Regions from separate parts of the Serratia sp. FDAARGOS_506 genome, predicted to be linked through region 1. Evidence: predicted binding sites of a transcription regulator. Region 1 holds the regulator's gene; the other holds the start of a gene.

Region 1 (7,265 bases):
AGGCAACCAGGGCTTCTTCCTGCAGCGCATGACCCCGACCTACGCCTCATCCAACGGTCGTCTGGACGTGTGGTGGGATAACCGCTCCGACTTTAACGCCAACGGCGAGAAAGCGGTGTACGCCGGCGTGATGTATGACCTCAGCAACTGGAACCTGCCGGGCATGGCGGTCGGCGGTTCCTACGTTTACGCCTGGGACGCCAAGCCGAGCACCAACCCGATCTATGATCAGAGCCAGCGCCTGAAAGAGAGCGCCTGGAGCCTGGACGCGATGTACACCATCCAGGAAGGGCGCGCCAAGGGCACCCTGCTCAAGCTGCACTACACCCAATATGACAACCACACCAACATCCCGAGCTGGGGTGGCGGTTACGGTAACATCTTCCAGGACGAGAAAGACGTCAAGTTCATGGTCATCGCGCCATTCACCATCTTCTGAGGCGTTCCCCGGCCTCGCCGCCGGGGACAGTTAAGGGAATTCAACGATGAGAAAAATCATGCTGATGTTGGCGGCCGCCGCGGCCCTGAGCGCCTGCGCACAACCCGCCGCGCCGCCGGAAGACGCCAAATTAAAACAGGCTTACAGCGCCTGTATCAACACCGCCGAAGGTTCGCCGGAGCGTCTGCAGCCCTGCAAGGCGGTGCTGAACGTGCTGAAACAAGAGAAGCAGCACCAGCAGTTCGCCGCGCAGGAAACGGTGCGGGTGATGGATTATCAGAACTGCATTATGGCGGTTCACAGCGGTAACGGACAGGCTTACGACGCCAAGTGCGGCAAGCTGTGGCAAGAAATTCGCGATAACAATAATTAAGAAGGACGAGAACATGAACGCATTCAAACTGAGCGCATTAGCCGCGTTGACGGCAACGATGGGATTCCTGGGCGGCATGGGAAGTGCCATGGCCGATCAACAGCTGGTGGATCAGCTGAGCCAGCTGAAGCTGAACGTGAAAATGCTGGATAACCGCGCCGGCGAAAACGGCGTGGATTGCGCGGCGCTGGGCGCCGACTGGGCCTCTTGCAACCGGGTGTTGTTCACCCTCAGCAACGACGGCCAGGCGATCGACGGCAAAGACTGGGTCATCTATTTCCACAGCCCGCGCCAGACCTTGCGGGTAGACAACGACCAGTTCAAGATCGCCCACCTCACCGGCGATCTGTACAAGCTGGAGCCGACCGCCAAATTCAGCGGTTTCCCGGCCGGGAAGGCGGTGGAAATCCCGGTGGTCGCTGAATACTGGCAGCTGTTCAGAAACGACTTCCTGCCGCGCTGGTATGCCACTTCCGGCGACGCCAAGCCGAAAATGCTGGCGAATACCGACACCGAAAACCTGGATCAGTTTGTGGCGCCGTTCACCGGCGACCAGTGGAAGCGTACCAAGGACGACAAAAACATTCTGATGACGCCGGCTTCGCGCTTTGTCAGCAATGCCGATCTGCAGACGCTGCCTGCCGGCGCACTGCGCGGCCAGATCGTGCCGACGCCGATGCAGGTGAAGGTCCACGCACAGGACGCCGATCTGCGCCAAGGGGTATCGCCGGATCTGAGCACGCTGGTCAAGCCGGCGGCGGACGTCGTCAACCAGCGCTTCGCACTGCTGGGCGTGCCGGTTCAGGCCAACGGCTATCCGATCAAGACCGACATCCAGCCGGGCAAGTTTAAAGGCGCGATGGCGGTGCCGGGCGCCTATGAGCTGAAAATTGGTAAGAAAGAGGCCCGGGTGATCGGCTTCGATCAGGCCGGGGTGTTCTACGGGCTGCAGTCGATCCTGTCGTTAGTGCCGAGCGACGGCAGCGGCAAGATTGCCACGCTGGACGCCAGCGATGCGCCGCGCTTCCAGTATCGCGGCATTTTCCTCGACGTGGCGCGCAACTTCCATAAGAAGGACGCGGTGCTGCGCCTGCTGGATCAGATGGCGGCCTACAAGCTCAACAAATTCCACTTCCACCTGAGCGATGACGAAGGCTGGCGCATCGAGATCCCCGGTTTGCCTGAGCTGACGGAAGTCGGCGGCCAGCGCTGCCACGATTTGAGCGAAACCACCTGCCTGCTGCCTCAGTACGGCCAAGGGCCGGACGTCTACGGCGGCTTCTTCAGCCGTCAGGACTATATCGACATCATCAAATACGCCCAGGCGCGCCAGATTGAGGTGATCCCGGAGATCGACATGCCGGCGCACGCCCGCGCCGCGGTGGTCTCGATGGAAGCGCGCTATAAAAAGCTGCATGCCGCCGGGAAAGAGCAGGAGGCCAACGAATTCCGCCTGGTGGATCCGACCGATACCTCCAACACCACCTCCGTGCAGTTCTTTAACCGCCAGAGCTATCTGAACCCGTGCCTGGACTCTTCCCAGCGCTTTGTCGACAAGGTAATCGGCGAGATCGCGCAGATGCATAAAGAGGCCGGTCAGCCGATCAAGACCTGGCACTTCGGCGGCGACGAAGCGAAAAACATTCGCCTGGGCGCCGGCTACACCGACAAGGCGAAACCGGAGCCGGGCAAAGGCATCATCGATCAGAGCAACGAAGACAAGCCGTGGGCCAAGTCGCAGGTGTGCCAGACGATGATCAAAGAAGGCAAGGTGGCCGACATGGAGCACCTGCCGAGCTACTTCGGCCAAGAGGTCAGCAAGCTGGTGAAGGCGCACGGCATCGACAGAATGCAGGCCTGGCAGGATGGTCTGAAAGACGCCGAGAACGCGAAGGCGTTCGCCACCTCGCGCGTGGGCGTCAACTTCTGGGATACCCTGTACTGGGGCGGTTTCGATAGCGTCAATGACTGGGCCAACAAAGGGTATGAAGTGGTGGTTTCCAACCCGGACTACGTCTATATGGACTTCCCGTACGAGGTGAACCCGGACGAGCGCGGTTACTACTGGGGCACCCGCTTCAGCGACGAGCGCAAAGTGTTCAGCTTCGCGCCGGATAACATGCCGCAGAACGCGGAAACCTCGGTCGACCGCGACGGCAACCACTTCAACGCCAAGAGCGACAAGCCGTGGCCGGGCGCCTACGGGCTGTCCGCTCAGCTGTGGAGCGAAACCCAGCGCACCGATCCGCAGATGGAATACATGATTTTCCCACGCGCGCTGTCGGTGGCTGAACGCGCCTGGCACCGCGCCGGTTGGGAGCAGGACTATCGCGCCGGCCGCGAATACAAAGGCGGGGAAACCCACTTTGTCGATACCAAGACGCTGGAGAAAGACTGGCTGCGCTTCGCCAATATCCTGGGGCAGCGTGAACTGGCCAAGCTGGACAAAGGCGGCGTCGCTTACCGTCTGCCGGTGCCGGGCGCACGCGTAGCGGGCGGCAAGCTGGAGGCGAATATCGCCCTGCCAGGGTTGGGCATCGAGTACTCCACCGACGGCGGTAAGCAGTGGCAACATTATGACGCCAAGGCCAAGCCGACGGTCTCGGGTGACGTTCAGGTGCGTTCGGTCAGCCCGGACGGCAAGCGCTACAGCCGCGCCGAGAAGGTCTAAGCTCGGTGCAATGGCCTGCTGCCCTGGCGGCGGCCGTATAACGAAGGGGGAATGCGTTCGCCCGCGCGTGTCGGCGTAGGGCGGACGTTGAAGTGAGAGGAGTACGTGGAGTCGCTGTGCCGCTGCAATTGTGATATTTCATGACATGATTTTCCCCGGCTTGTCCGGGGATTTTTTTGCCCGTTGCACGGCGGGCATAAAAAAACCGCCTCGGTGTGAGGCGGTTTTTCATAGCCGGTCAGGCTTATTTCTTGTCGTGCAGCGTTTCGTCTTCGCGGCAGTCACCGGTTTCACAGTGACCGTACAGATACAGGCTGTGGTTGGTGAGCTTGATGCCGTGTTGCTTGGCGATATCACGCTGGCGCACTTCGATGGATTCGTCGCTGAATTCGATCACTTTGCCACAGTCCAGGCAAATCAGGTGATCGTGGTGATGCTGTTGGGTCAGCTCGAACACGGACTTGCCGCCTTCGAAATTGTGACGTGTCACAATGCCCGCATCGTCAAACTGGTTCAGTACGCGATAAACCGTTGCCAACCCGATCTCTTCGCCCATATCAATCAGTTTTTTGTACAAATCTTCCGCACTGACGTGATGGCATTCCGGATTTTGCAGTACTTCCAGGATTTTGAGTCGCGGAAGCGTGACTTTTAAGCCGGCCTTCTTCAATGCGATGTTGTTGTCGGTCATGCGAATTCAGTCCTGTTACTATGCTAATCAAGTTGAGGCGTACTCGCCTGTGGCATCGGTCGGCACAAAGAGTTAATGCGTCTCATTATAGAACCGGTTGTACTAAATGGAAACCGCCGGTTGTTAACAAAGATATAATTGCACTATTGCATGTTTTGCATGCAACGCCTTGATGGGTGGGATAAACCGATATCTCAGTCTACCGTGACGGGGTGGGAAGTTACAAATCTGTAGCTTCTATCGCAGCAATCCCTGCTGCCGATGACGGCCCTGTGGGCACACTATGCACTTTACAGGGCCTTTGTTCAACCTTTCGCCAGTGCCGGGGTTTAGCCGACGATATCGGCCAGGCTCAGCTCTTCGACGATCTGTTTGACCCAGGCGTCCACGCGCTCGTTGGTCAGCTCAGGCTGACGGTCTTCGTCGATCGCCAGACCGATGAAGTGGTTGTCGTCCGCCAGGCCTTTGGAGGCCTCGAAGTGGTAGCCTTTGGTCGGCCAGTGGCCCACGATGGCCGCGCCGCGCGGTTCGATGATGTCGCGGATGGTACCCATCGCGTCACAGAAGTATTCCGCGTAGTCTTCCTGGTCGCCGCAGCCGAACAGCGCCACCAGTTTGCCGTTGAAGTCGACTTCTTCCAGCGTCGGGAAGAAATCATCCCAGTCACACTGCGCTTCACCGTAGTACCAGGTCGGGATACCTAGCAGCAGGATATCGAACCCTTCCAGGTCTTCTTTGCTGCTTTTAGCGATGTCATGCACTTCAGAGACGTCGTCGCCAAACTGTTTCTGGAGAATTTTCTGGATCATTTTGGCAATGTTTTCGGTATTGCCAGTGTCGCTGCCAAAGAAAATGCCTACAGTAGCCATATCGCGTATAACCTTTAAATTCAAGTAATTGCATTACTCGACGCCGGCACTGCCGCCGCTGACGCCGATTAAAATGATGCCATGGCAAGAGCCTTTCGCCTCCGGGGCGGGCGCCGACAGGCGCAGTCTCTTACCGGTAAATGCGTATCATGCCAGAAAGTGGCGCCGGGGTTTTATCGCATTTATGCGATGCCGGAGAATGAAGAAAAGCGTGGTCGATCCGGCGTTGTCCTTAACGCCGCGCCGCGCGTGCGGCCGAAGAGATCAATGTTCCGGCTGTTCTTCCGCCAGTTGCGCCAACAGCATCTGCTCGATGAGTTCGCTGCGGCTGATGTTGCGCTGTTCCGCCAGTTTGTTCAGGGCGTCCACCGCATCCGCGTTGATTTTCAGCTCTACGCGCCGCAATCCACGCACTTTATCGCGCCGTAACTGATTGCGCTTGTTGATTCTAAGCTGTTCATCGCGGGAAAGCGGGTTGGTTTTCGGGCGCCCCGGACGGCGTTCATCTGCGAACAGATCCAGCGTCGTGCGATCCGTTTGTTCTTTTGCCATAGGTAGCGGTACTGCAAGGGAGTTTGCATCAAAAAGCGCTCGCACGCTTCCGGAGGCATCGGTTAACACACTTCGGGCCAATAAACCCTAACCCAAATTTACCCCCGAACCGGCGTTCGCGAACGCGCTGGCGCGGCGGCAAAATTATAGCGCGCCATATTACCCCAGCAGATGGAGCGACGACAATGCCTAACTGCGGGGCAAACGCGCTAAGCCGTTATCTTTAGCGCGTTTTTTCGCCAGGTGAGCGCGTTTTTCAGGCTTCGTCGAGGAAACGGTGAATGGCGCGCAGCACCGCTTCCGGTTTTTCGGCGTGCACCCAATGGCCGGTGCCGGCGACGACGTGTGCGCGGGCCTGCGGGAACTGGCGGGCGATGTCCGCCCGGTAGCTGTCCTGCACGTACGGCGACAGGCCGCCGCGAATGAACAGGGTCGGGTGCGGCCAGGCCGGTATTTCCTGCCAGCCGGTGATGTCTTCGTAGCGTTCGATCAGCACCGGCAGGTTGAAGCGCCACTCGCCGTTGTGGAAGGACTTCAGCAGGAACTGGATCACGCCTTCTTCCTGCAGGTACTCGCGCATCAGCTGAGCGGCCGCCTGGCGTTGGGTGATGCCGGCCGCACTGACGGCCTTCAGCGCGGCGAAGATCTCGTCGTGGCGGCGGGCCTGGTAATCCACCGGCGCGACGTCGATAACGATCAGCCTGGCGACGCGCTCGGGCGCGATGGCGGTCAGCGCCATCGCCGCTTTGCCGCCCATCGAATGGCCGATGACGATCGCTTTCTCCAGCTGCAGTTCGTCGAGCAGCGCCAGCAGGTCCTGCGCCATGGCGGGATAGTTCATGTCGTCGGCACGCGGGGAGAGGCCGTGGTTGCGCAGATCGACTTTGATCACGCTGTGCTGTTTATGCAGATCGCGCGCCAGCACGCCCAGGTTGTCCAGATTGCCGAACAGCCCGTGGATCAGCAGCACCGGCAGCGCGTCTGACTCGGTGGCCAGCAGTTGATAATGTAATTTCATGGCGAAGTTCATGCTGAGAGAGATTCAGATTAGGGTATCATGATTGAATCGCACGATGAATCATGCGGAATTTTCGCGGCGCGGGCTTGGCAGCGCCGGCTATAGGTATTAGTCTGCATTTTCCGTCCGGAGGCACATTGTTGTGTTCGCCCCAGCGCTTTTAACCTTATAATCCCATGGCTTGAATGCAGGATCTGGCTTCAGGTTCTAAGTAGAAAAAACAGTATTGGATAAAGATGAAAACTATTGAAGTCGACGAAGAGCTTTACCGTTATATTGCCAGCCACACGCAACACATCGGTGAAAGCGCGTCCGATATTTTACGCCGCATGTTGAAATTCACCGCAGGGCAACCGGTGCGCGCGTTGCCTGCTGCCAGTGCGCCGCAGTCCGTCGAGCTGGAAAAAACGGCGCCGGCACAGCGTCCGCGCGATCGCGTGCGCGCCATGCGTGAGCTGCTGCTGTCGGATGAATATGCCGAGCAGAACAAAGCGGTCAACCGTTTCATGCTGGTGCTGTCCACGCTGTATACCCTCGATGCCGCCGGTTTCGCCGCCGCCACCGATGCGTTGACCGGCCGTACCCGCACCTATTTTGCCGGCGATCAGCAGACCCTGCTGGCCAACGGCACGCATACCAAGCCGAAGCATGT
Region 2 (7,265 bases), 1.3 Mb from region 1:
GCCGAGGAACAGGGTCTGCGAGTTTTCATCATCGATAAAGAAACAGCGCGGATCGTTCGCCGCCTGTTTACGCCCCTGCTCGACCGCCACGCCGTAATCTTCAGCGTATTCCACCACCGTTACGCCGTTGTCGCGCAGCTTTTGCTTCTTCCATGCCCGCGCATCCGCCGACATGTGCACGCTGACGTCAAACCCCAGCCGGGCGCTGATGATGCCGATGGATAACCCCAGATTACCGGTCGATCCAACGGCGATGCGGTACTGGCTGAAGAACTGACGAAACTCGTCGGAAAACAGCCGGGCGTAGTCGTCGCCGGTCTGCAGCAGCCCCGCCTCCAACGCCAGCTTCTCCGCGTGCGTCAGCACCTCGTAGATGCCGCCGCGCGCCTTGATTGAGCCGGAGATCGGCAAATGGCTGTCCTTTTTCAGCAGCAGCTTCCCGCCAAGCCGCAGCCCGTAGCGCCGATCCAACGCCTGCTGCATGGCGGGGATCGCCACCAGCTCGGATTCGATGATCCCCCCAGTGGGCCGAGTTTCGGGAAAGGCTGCGGCAAGATAAGGTGCAAAGCGTGCCAGGCGCTGCTCCGCCTCGGCGACATCGGCGGCGGTCAGGCCGACATGGGGCAATCCGGCGACCAGCGTCGTCGCACGCGGATTGAACCAGGTGATGGGCTCGAGGGCGACCATTCGTTGCAACAAGGGATGCTGCGCAACCCACGGTTGAATCTCTGATTTTTGCATAAATGTCCCTGACTGATTTGGCGTTGCCGTCACCATGCCGCGAACGCCGGCGGCTGACAAATGATAAATACTGAACTTGGGGTGCAATAGATTGAAGCAAGCGCGACGCTACCCGGCCGCGACGCCAAACAGCATGCCGACGCCGGACGAAACCGCCATCGCCAGGGCGCTCCAGATCAGAATACGCGCCACGCCCGGCAAGATCGGCGCACCGCCGGTTTTCGCGGCGATGCCGCCGAGAATGCCGAGGGAAATCAGCGCCGACGCCACCAGCGCCGGCCGCGTCCAGGCGACCGGCACCCACAGCGCCACCAGCAACGGCAACAGCGCGCCAAGGGAGAAGCTGAGGGCCGATGCCAACGCGGCCTGCAGCGGACGGGCGCGCGTGGCGGCGGAAATGCCCAGTTCATCACGCGCGTGGGCCTCCAGCGCATCATGCGCCATCAGCTTTTCCGCCACCTGCCGGGCCAACGCCGGGTCCAGCCCGCGATGCACATAGATAGATGTCAGTTCGCGGAACTCCCCCGGATAGTCTTCGAGCAGCTCCGCCTGTTCTTCCGCCAACGCGGCCTTTTCGGTGTCCGCCTGCGACGACACCGACACGTACTCGCCGGTAGCCATCGACATCGCGCCCGCCACCCACCCGGCGACGCCGGCGATCATCAGCGCGGAATGCGAGGCGCTGGCCGCCGCCACGCCCAGCAGCAGGCTGGCCGTTGAGACGATGCCGTCGTTGGCGCCGAGCACCGCCGCCCGCAACCAACCGATGCGTTCAATACTGTGCCGCTCTCGATGCATCCTTTCTCTCCCTCGTTCTTTTTCCGCTAGCCCCGCGCCGCCGCTTCCAGGCCGGCAATGTCGATTTTGCCCATCAGCAGCATCGCTTCCGTTACCCGCCGCACGCGCGCGGCGTCGGGATCGTTCATCAACTCGGTCAGGCGCCGCGGCACGATCTGCCAGCACAGCCCCCAGCGATCGCGCAGCCAGCCGCACTGCTCCGCTTCGCCGCCCTCGCTCAACGCATCCCACAGCCGGTCAACCTCCGCCTGATCGTCGCATTCCACCATCACGGAAAAGCTGTGATTGAATGGATCCAACGGCCCGGCTTCGATCGCCGCATAGCGCTGGTCGCCCAGGGTGAAGGAAGCCAGCTTCACGCTGCCGGCTGGGCCGCTCGGCGTATCCGCCGGCAGTTCGGAAAACCAGTTCACGGACGAACCGGGGATCAGCGCGACGTAGCAATTCAGCGCCGCTTCCATGTCTTTTTCAAACCACAGATGTTGCGTAATTCTGGCCATCTGCGCCTCCTTCATGCATCCAGGATCGGCGCAAATCCGCCAAAGATCATGCGTTTGCCGTCAAACGGCATCTCGCCCAGCGCCTTCATGCGCGGATCGTTCATCATTTTTTCGTTAGCGGCGTCGCGCACCGCCTTGGAGGGGTACTCTATCCAGCTGAACACCACCACTTCACCCTCCTGCGCCTTCACCGCACCGCGAAAGTCGGTGAGATTGCCGTCGGGCACGTCATCGCCCCAACACTCCACGATGCGCGTGGCGCCAAACTCTTTGAACAGCGGCGCAGCAGCAGCCGCCAGCCGGTGATAAGCCTCCTTGTTGGCGGCCGGCACCGCCACCACAAACCCGTCTACGTATTTCATCCTGGCATCCTCTTGTCTGATTAAGGACAGTCGGTTCAGCGCGGACGACGTTGCCCGTGCCCTCTACCAGTTTAGACGGCGGGCGCGCGGCCCGGATCGGAAGTTCAGCGCTCAGGATCGTTCGGTGGGTAAGATTACGGCGTGGCGACCCGGTTACGGCCGGCGTTTTTCGCTTTGTATACCGCCAGATCCGCCAGTTTGAGCAGGTCAGCCAGGCTGTGGCCGGAACCGCTCGGGCAGGTCACCATGCCGATGCTGACGGTGATCTGCAGCGGATGGCCGGCCGGCATGGTGATCGACTCCGTCTCAATGCGTTGCCGCAGCCGTTCGGCCAGCTGCGCCCCATGCTGCGGCTGGCCGAGCGTCGAGACGATGGCGAACTCTTCGCCACCCATGCGGCCGAACAGGTCATTGGCGTTCAGATCGGCGGCAATCGCGCGGGTAAAGGCCATCAGCGCCTGGTCGCCGCCGGCGTGGCCGAAACGGTCATTAATCGATTTGAAATAGTCGATGTCGAGCATCATGACGCACACCAGCTCGCCTTTCTGGTCGATCACCCGCTCGCCGCGCTGCATAAACGCATTACGCGTCAACACGTGCGTCAACGCATCGTGATTCGCCACGTGCTCCAGCGTGCGCAGCAGCGCGTTGCGCGCATAGTTCATGCTGGCTACGGCGATGGGCCCCAGCGCCAGCAGCGCGATGCCCAAACGCATCGATACCGCGTTCTGCAACACCTTCATGTCGAGCGTCGAGCTCAACAGCCCGAAATCGATCGCCATGTGGCACCACAGCACATAAACCAGCACCGCAATCATGGTGCAGAACAGCGAAAAGGACATCGCCAGCCACAGCAGCACCGGCATCGGAAAGATCACCGCCCCGGGGCCGCCGATCAGCACGCTGCATAGCGCCGCCAGCGCCAGCAGAGCCAACACCGTGAGTTTTTGTCCTGCCTGCGGCCATTGGCTGCGCTGCATCAGCATGGAGCAGGCCGCGCGCAGGGGATGTCGCCAGTCGGCGGGAAACGCCAGAATGAACGGCATCAACGTGACGTAATTGGTGAATTCTGACGAGAACCACAGCGCCAGCGAGGTCAAATAAGGCCTGCCGAACAGCCACTGCGAGGTTGCAGCGCCCACCGCACCGGTAACGGCGGCGGCGGTCAGACAGATACCGAACAGGTACATGCTGGATGTGCCGCGCTGCAACATGCGCGCCTGAGGCGACAGCCGCATGAACCACAGATACCCTACCACCACGCCACTCAGATTGGCGGCGTTCAGCAGCAGCGTCTTTTGCAGCGAACTGCCGGTCAACAGATCCGCCGCCAGATACCCCAGCACCGCCATGCCCCATCCGGCACGCGTCGCCCATTTTGGGCGACGCACCAAAACGGCCAGCAGCACGGCGTTAACCGGCCAGAATAGCGCAAGAAAGCTGCCGGGACGACTCACGATGCCCAGCAGACACAGGACGAACACCAGCAAAAAAATGATGAGCGCGGGCCAGATTTTCCGGGTATCGGATAACGAGGTGGTTTGCATCTTGGGTCCAGAGACTTCCGCTAGCCTAAAGTGACAGTCTGTTCGCATCACAACCGTCGGCGGTGAGGCGAAAATAAACGGCCGACCCGCCTATTATTGCCAGTTTTGCCTGCCCGGACACCTGTTTATTCATCAAGGAAAAAATATTTGTGTATCAATATATTGACGGAATTCACCTCTCTGGCGCAGAAACTGCCAAGGCATTCCGGCCGTCTTGATCATTATGGTCAACTCAGCGGCTTTTTACCGGTAAAAACGCCGTATTTTTCCTGAAAGACAAAATTAAATCGTGCAATGAGGGGATGTCCTCTTTTTCCTCTATTCAAAACCAATAAATGATAATTATAATGATAATCGTTACTATTTATTGTTTTTCCATGGGATTATATGCACCAGTCAGTTCTTCACCACCCCACTAAAAGAAATAAAAATCACGTGCTTCGCACTCTGCCCCTGTTTGCCGGCCTGTTTCCCGCCCTGGCGATCGCCGCAGCCCCCGAAGCAAAAACAGAAGATGCCATTACGGTGACCGCCACCGCCCTGTCTGCCGGCAGCTATAGCGCTGATACCGCCTCAACCGGCAGCAAAACCGCCACGCCGATCGGTGAACTGCCGCAATCGGTCAGCGTCGTCACCTCGCAGGTGATTGACGACTTTCAGGTCAAAAGCGTCAACGACGCGATGAAATTCGTCAGCGGCGTCACCCAAGGCAACACGCTCGGCGGTACCGAGGACGGCTTCGTCAAACGCGGCTTTGGGGTGAACTCCGACGGTTCGGTGTTCATCGACGGCGTACGCAGCAACCAGGGGCTGAGCATGGATGCTACGACCGAGCGCGTCGAGGTGCTCAAAGGCTCCGCATCGCTGCTCTACGGTATCCTCAGCCCCGGTGGCGTCATCAATCTGATCAGCAAAAAACCGCAGTATGACTGGAACACCCGCATCAGCGGCGCCACCAACAGCTTTGGCGGCGGCAGCGGCAGCGTCGATGTGACCGGCCCACTGGGTGGCGGCTTCGCCTTTCGCCTGATCGCCGAACGCCAGCATGAGGATTACTGGCGCAACTTCGGCAGCGACGAACACACGCTGCTTGCCCCGTCACTCAGCTGGTTCGGTGACAAGGCCTCCTTTAACATCGCCTACAGTGAATATAAGTACGATATTCCTTACGATCGCGGCACCGCATTTATCGACGGCAAACCGGTCGATGTGCCCTACAACCGCCGGCTGGATGACTACGCCAACCGCGCCTGGGGCAAAAACAAACGCCTGAACGCCCATTACGAATATGCGCTGGATTCGATTTGGACCACCCGCCTCAACTACGCCTGGCTGCAACGCCGTTACGACAGCAACGAAGTGCGCGCCACCGCGGTCGACACCACGACCGGGATCGTTTCGCGCCGCGCCGACGCCAACCGCGGCTTCAATCACCAGACCGACTATTACTCGTGGGATCTGACCGGTTCGCCGCTGGTGTTCGGCATGCAGCACGATCTGCTGCTGGGCGTGGACTACGAGAAGAACCAGACTTATAAGGCCTATTCCTATCGCGGCAAGGTATCGAAGACGTTCAACATGTACGATCCGGCGTATGGCGAAGCGCCTGTCACCAACAGCACCACCTACAACGACGCGTTAAGCAACCTGCGCACCACGCTGTTCAGCCGCTCCCTGTACGCCAAGGACAGCATTCATCTCACCGACCGGTGGATTGCGGTGCTGGGCGCACGCTATCAGTCGTATTACCAGAACAACAGCAACGGGTTCCAGAAGCCGAAAAATACGCTCAATGACAAAGACGATCAGTTTTTGCCCCAGGCGGGGCTGGTGTATAAGCTGACGCCAAACCTGTCGCTGTACGGTAACTACAGCCGTTCCTTCACGCCATCCACCGCCATCGACGATAACGGCAACGTCGCCACGCCGGAAACCGGCACCACCTATGAGGTGGGCGGCAAATGGCAGATCACCCCGGCTTTCGACGCGACACTGGCGCTCTATCGTATCGATGAAAGCAATATGTCGATCTTTATCAACGGCGTAACCCGCAGCATTCCCAAAGCGCGTTCCACCGGCGCGGAACTGGAGTTGAACGGCGAAGTGGCACCCAACTGGGATCTCACCGCCAACTACAGCTACGATAAAACCGAAATCGTCGAAGACAACCTCAATCCGGCCAACGTCGGCAACCGGCTGGTCAACGCCCCGACCAATATGGGCGGCCTGTATCTCAGCCACCGCATGACGCTGCCGGTGGTGCCCGGCGAGGTGCGGGTCGGCGGCGGCGCACGCTATGTCGGCCGCCGCGCCGGCGATCCGGAGAACAGCTTCACCATGCCGGCCTACACCGTGGCGGATGCCTTTGTCGCCTGGGACAGCAAGCTGCTTGGCAAACATACTCAGCTGAAACTGAATGTGAAAAACCTGTTTAACCGCGAATACTATGCCTCCAGCGCCGGTAATCTGCGCGTGATTGAAGGCGAACCGCGCAGCCTCAGCCTGCAGGCGACGGTCGATTTCTAACCCCCCATCTCCGGGCGCCGTTTGGCGCCCGTTTTCTTTTCGCCCGGCGTCAAAGCGCCTTGCGGTACATCACGAAACCGGGGCGCTCCGCCACCTTGTCGTACAGCCGCATGGCGGTCTGGTTGCTTTCGTGGGTGTTCCAGTAAACACGCGGCAACCCCAGCTGCTGTGCGCGTTCATAGACCGCCGCGATCAGCGCCCTTGCCACCCCTTTACCGCGTACCGTCTCCGCGGTGAACAGATCCTGCAGATAACAGTTAGGCTGCAGCTGAGAGGTACTGCGGTGCAGGAGATAGTGCGTCAACCCGACCACCTGCCCCTGACGCTCAGCGACCAGGGCAAACATCGGTTCGTAGGCGTCAAAAAAACGCCGCCAGGTGGTCTGCGTCACCTCGTCGGGCAACGCCGTTGCCCCCTCACGGCCGTAAAATGCGTTATACCCTCGCCATAGTGCCAGCCAGGCGGCGTAGTCCCGCGCTTCCAGCGGCCTGACCATGATGCTTTCACTCATGATGTCCTCTTCGATGATGTCAAAATGCCCCGCCTCCAGCATAGAGCAGCGAGCGTCAGCGCGCAGGCGGCGGCATCACATTGGCGAGAAAATCCAGCAGCGCGCGGTTGAACAGCGCCGGCCGCTGCAGGGGCGCGAAATGGCTGACGCCCGGCAGCGTCACCAGACAGGCACCGGGAATGCTGGCACTTAGGTAAGCGGCATGCTCGGCGCGGATAAACTCATCGTGTTCGCTGTGAACGACAGTCACCGGCACACGAATGGCCGCCAATTCCTGCGC

What was found. The regulator Fur, encoded in region 1, represses iron uptake genes when iron is present. The targets are predictions, from matches to a motif close to ATAATAATGAGAACNACTATCAA.
Region 2: a site for Fur is predicted at 4,284-4,306, ahead of EGY12_RS19015 (TonB-dependent siderophore receptor). Genes of this name have one in related genera too.

The regions. Positions count from the first base shown of each region.
Region 1 covers NZ_CP033831.1:2,640,043-2,647,307, forward strand. The annotation lists gene EGY12_RS12815 (OprD family outer membrane porin) at 1-439, shown strand, start outside; gene chiQ (ChiQ/YbfN family lipoprotein) at 486-812, shown strand; gene EGY12_RS12825 (beta-N-acetylhexosaminidase) at 826-3,483, shown strand; gene fur (ferric iron uptake transcriptional regulator) at 3,728-4,174, opposite strand; gene fldA (flavodoxin FldA) at 4,504-5,043, opposite strand; gene ybfE (LexA regulated protein) at 5,308-5,595, opposite strand; gene ybfF (esterase) at 5,852-6,625, opposite strand; gene seqA (replication initiation negative regulator SeqA) at 6,850-7,265, shown strand, end outside.
Region 2 covers NZ_CP033831.1:3,913,297-3,920,561, forward strand. The annotation lists gene EGY12_RS18990 (D-serine ammonia-lyase) at 1-741, opposite strand, end outside; gene EGY12_RS18995 (VIT family protein) at 850-1,539, opposite strand; gene EGY12_RS19000 (VOC family protein) at 1,566-2,039, opposite strand; gene EGY12_RS19005 (DUF1428 domain-containing protein) at 2,051-2,401, opposite strand; gene EGY12_RS19010 (GGDEF domain-containing protein) at 2,536-3,948, opposite strand; gene EGY12_RS19015 (TonB-dependent siderophore receptor) at 4,414-6,474, shown strand; gene EGY12_RS19020 (GNAT family N-acetyltransferase) at 6,524-6,985, opposite strand; gene EGY12_RS19025 (alpha/beta fold hydrolase) at 7,041-7,265, opposite strand, start outside.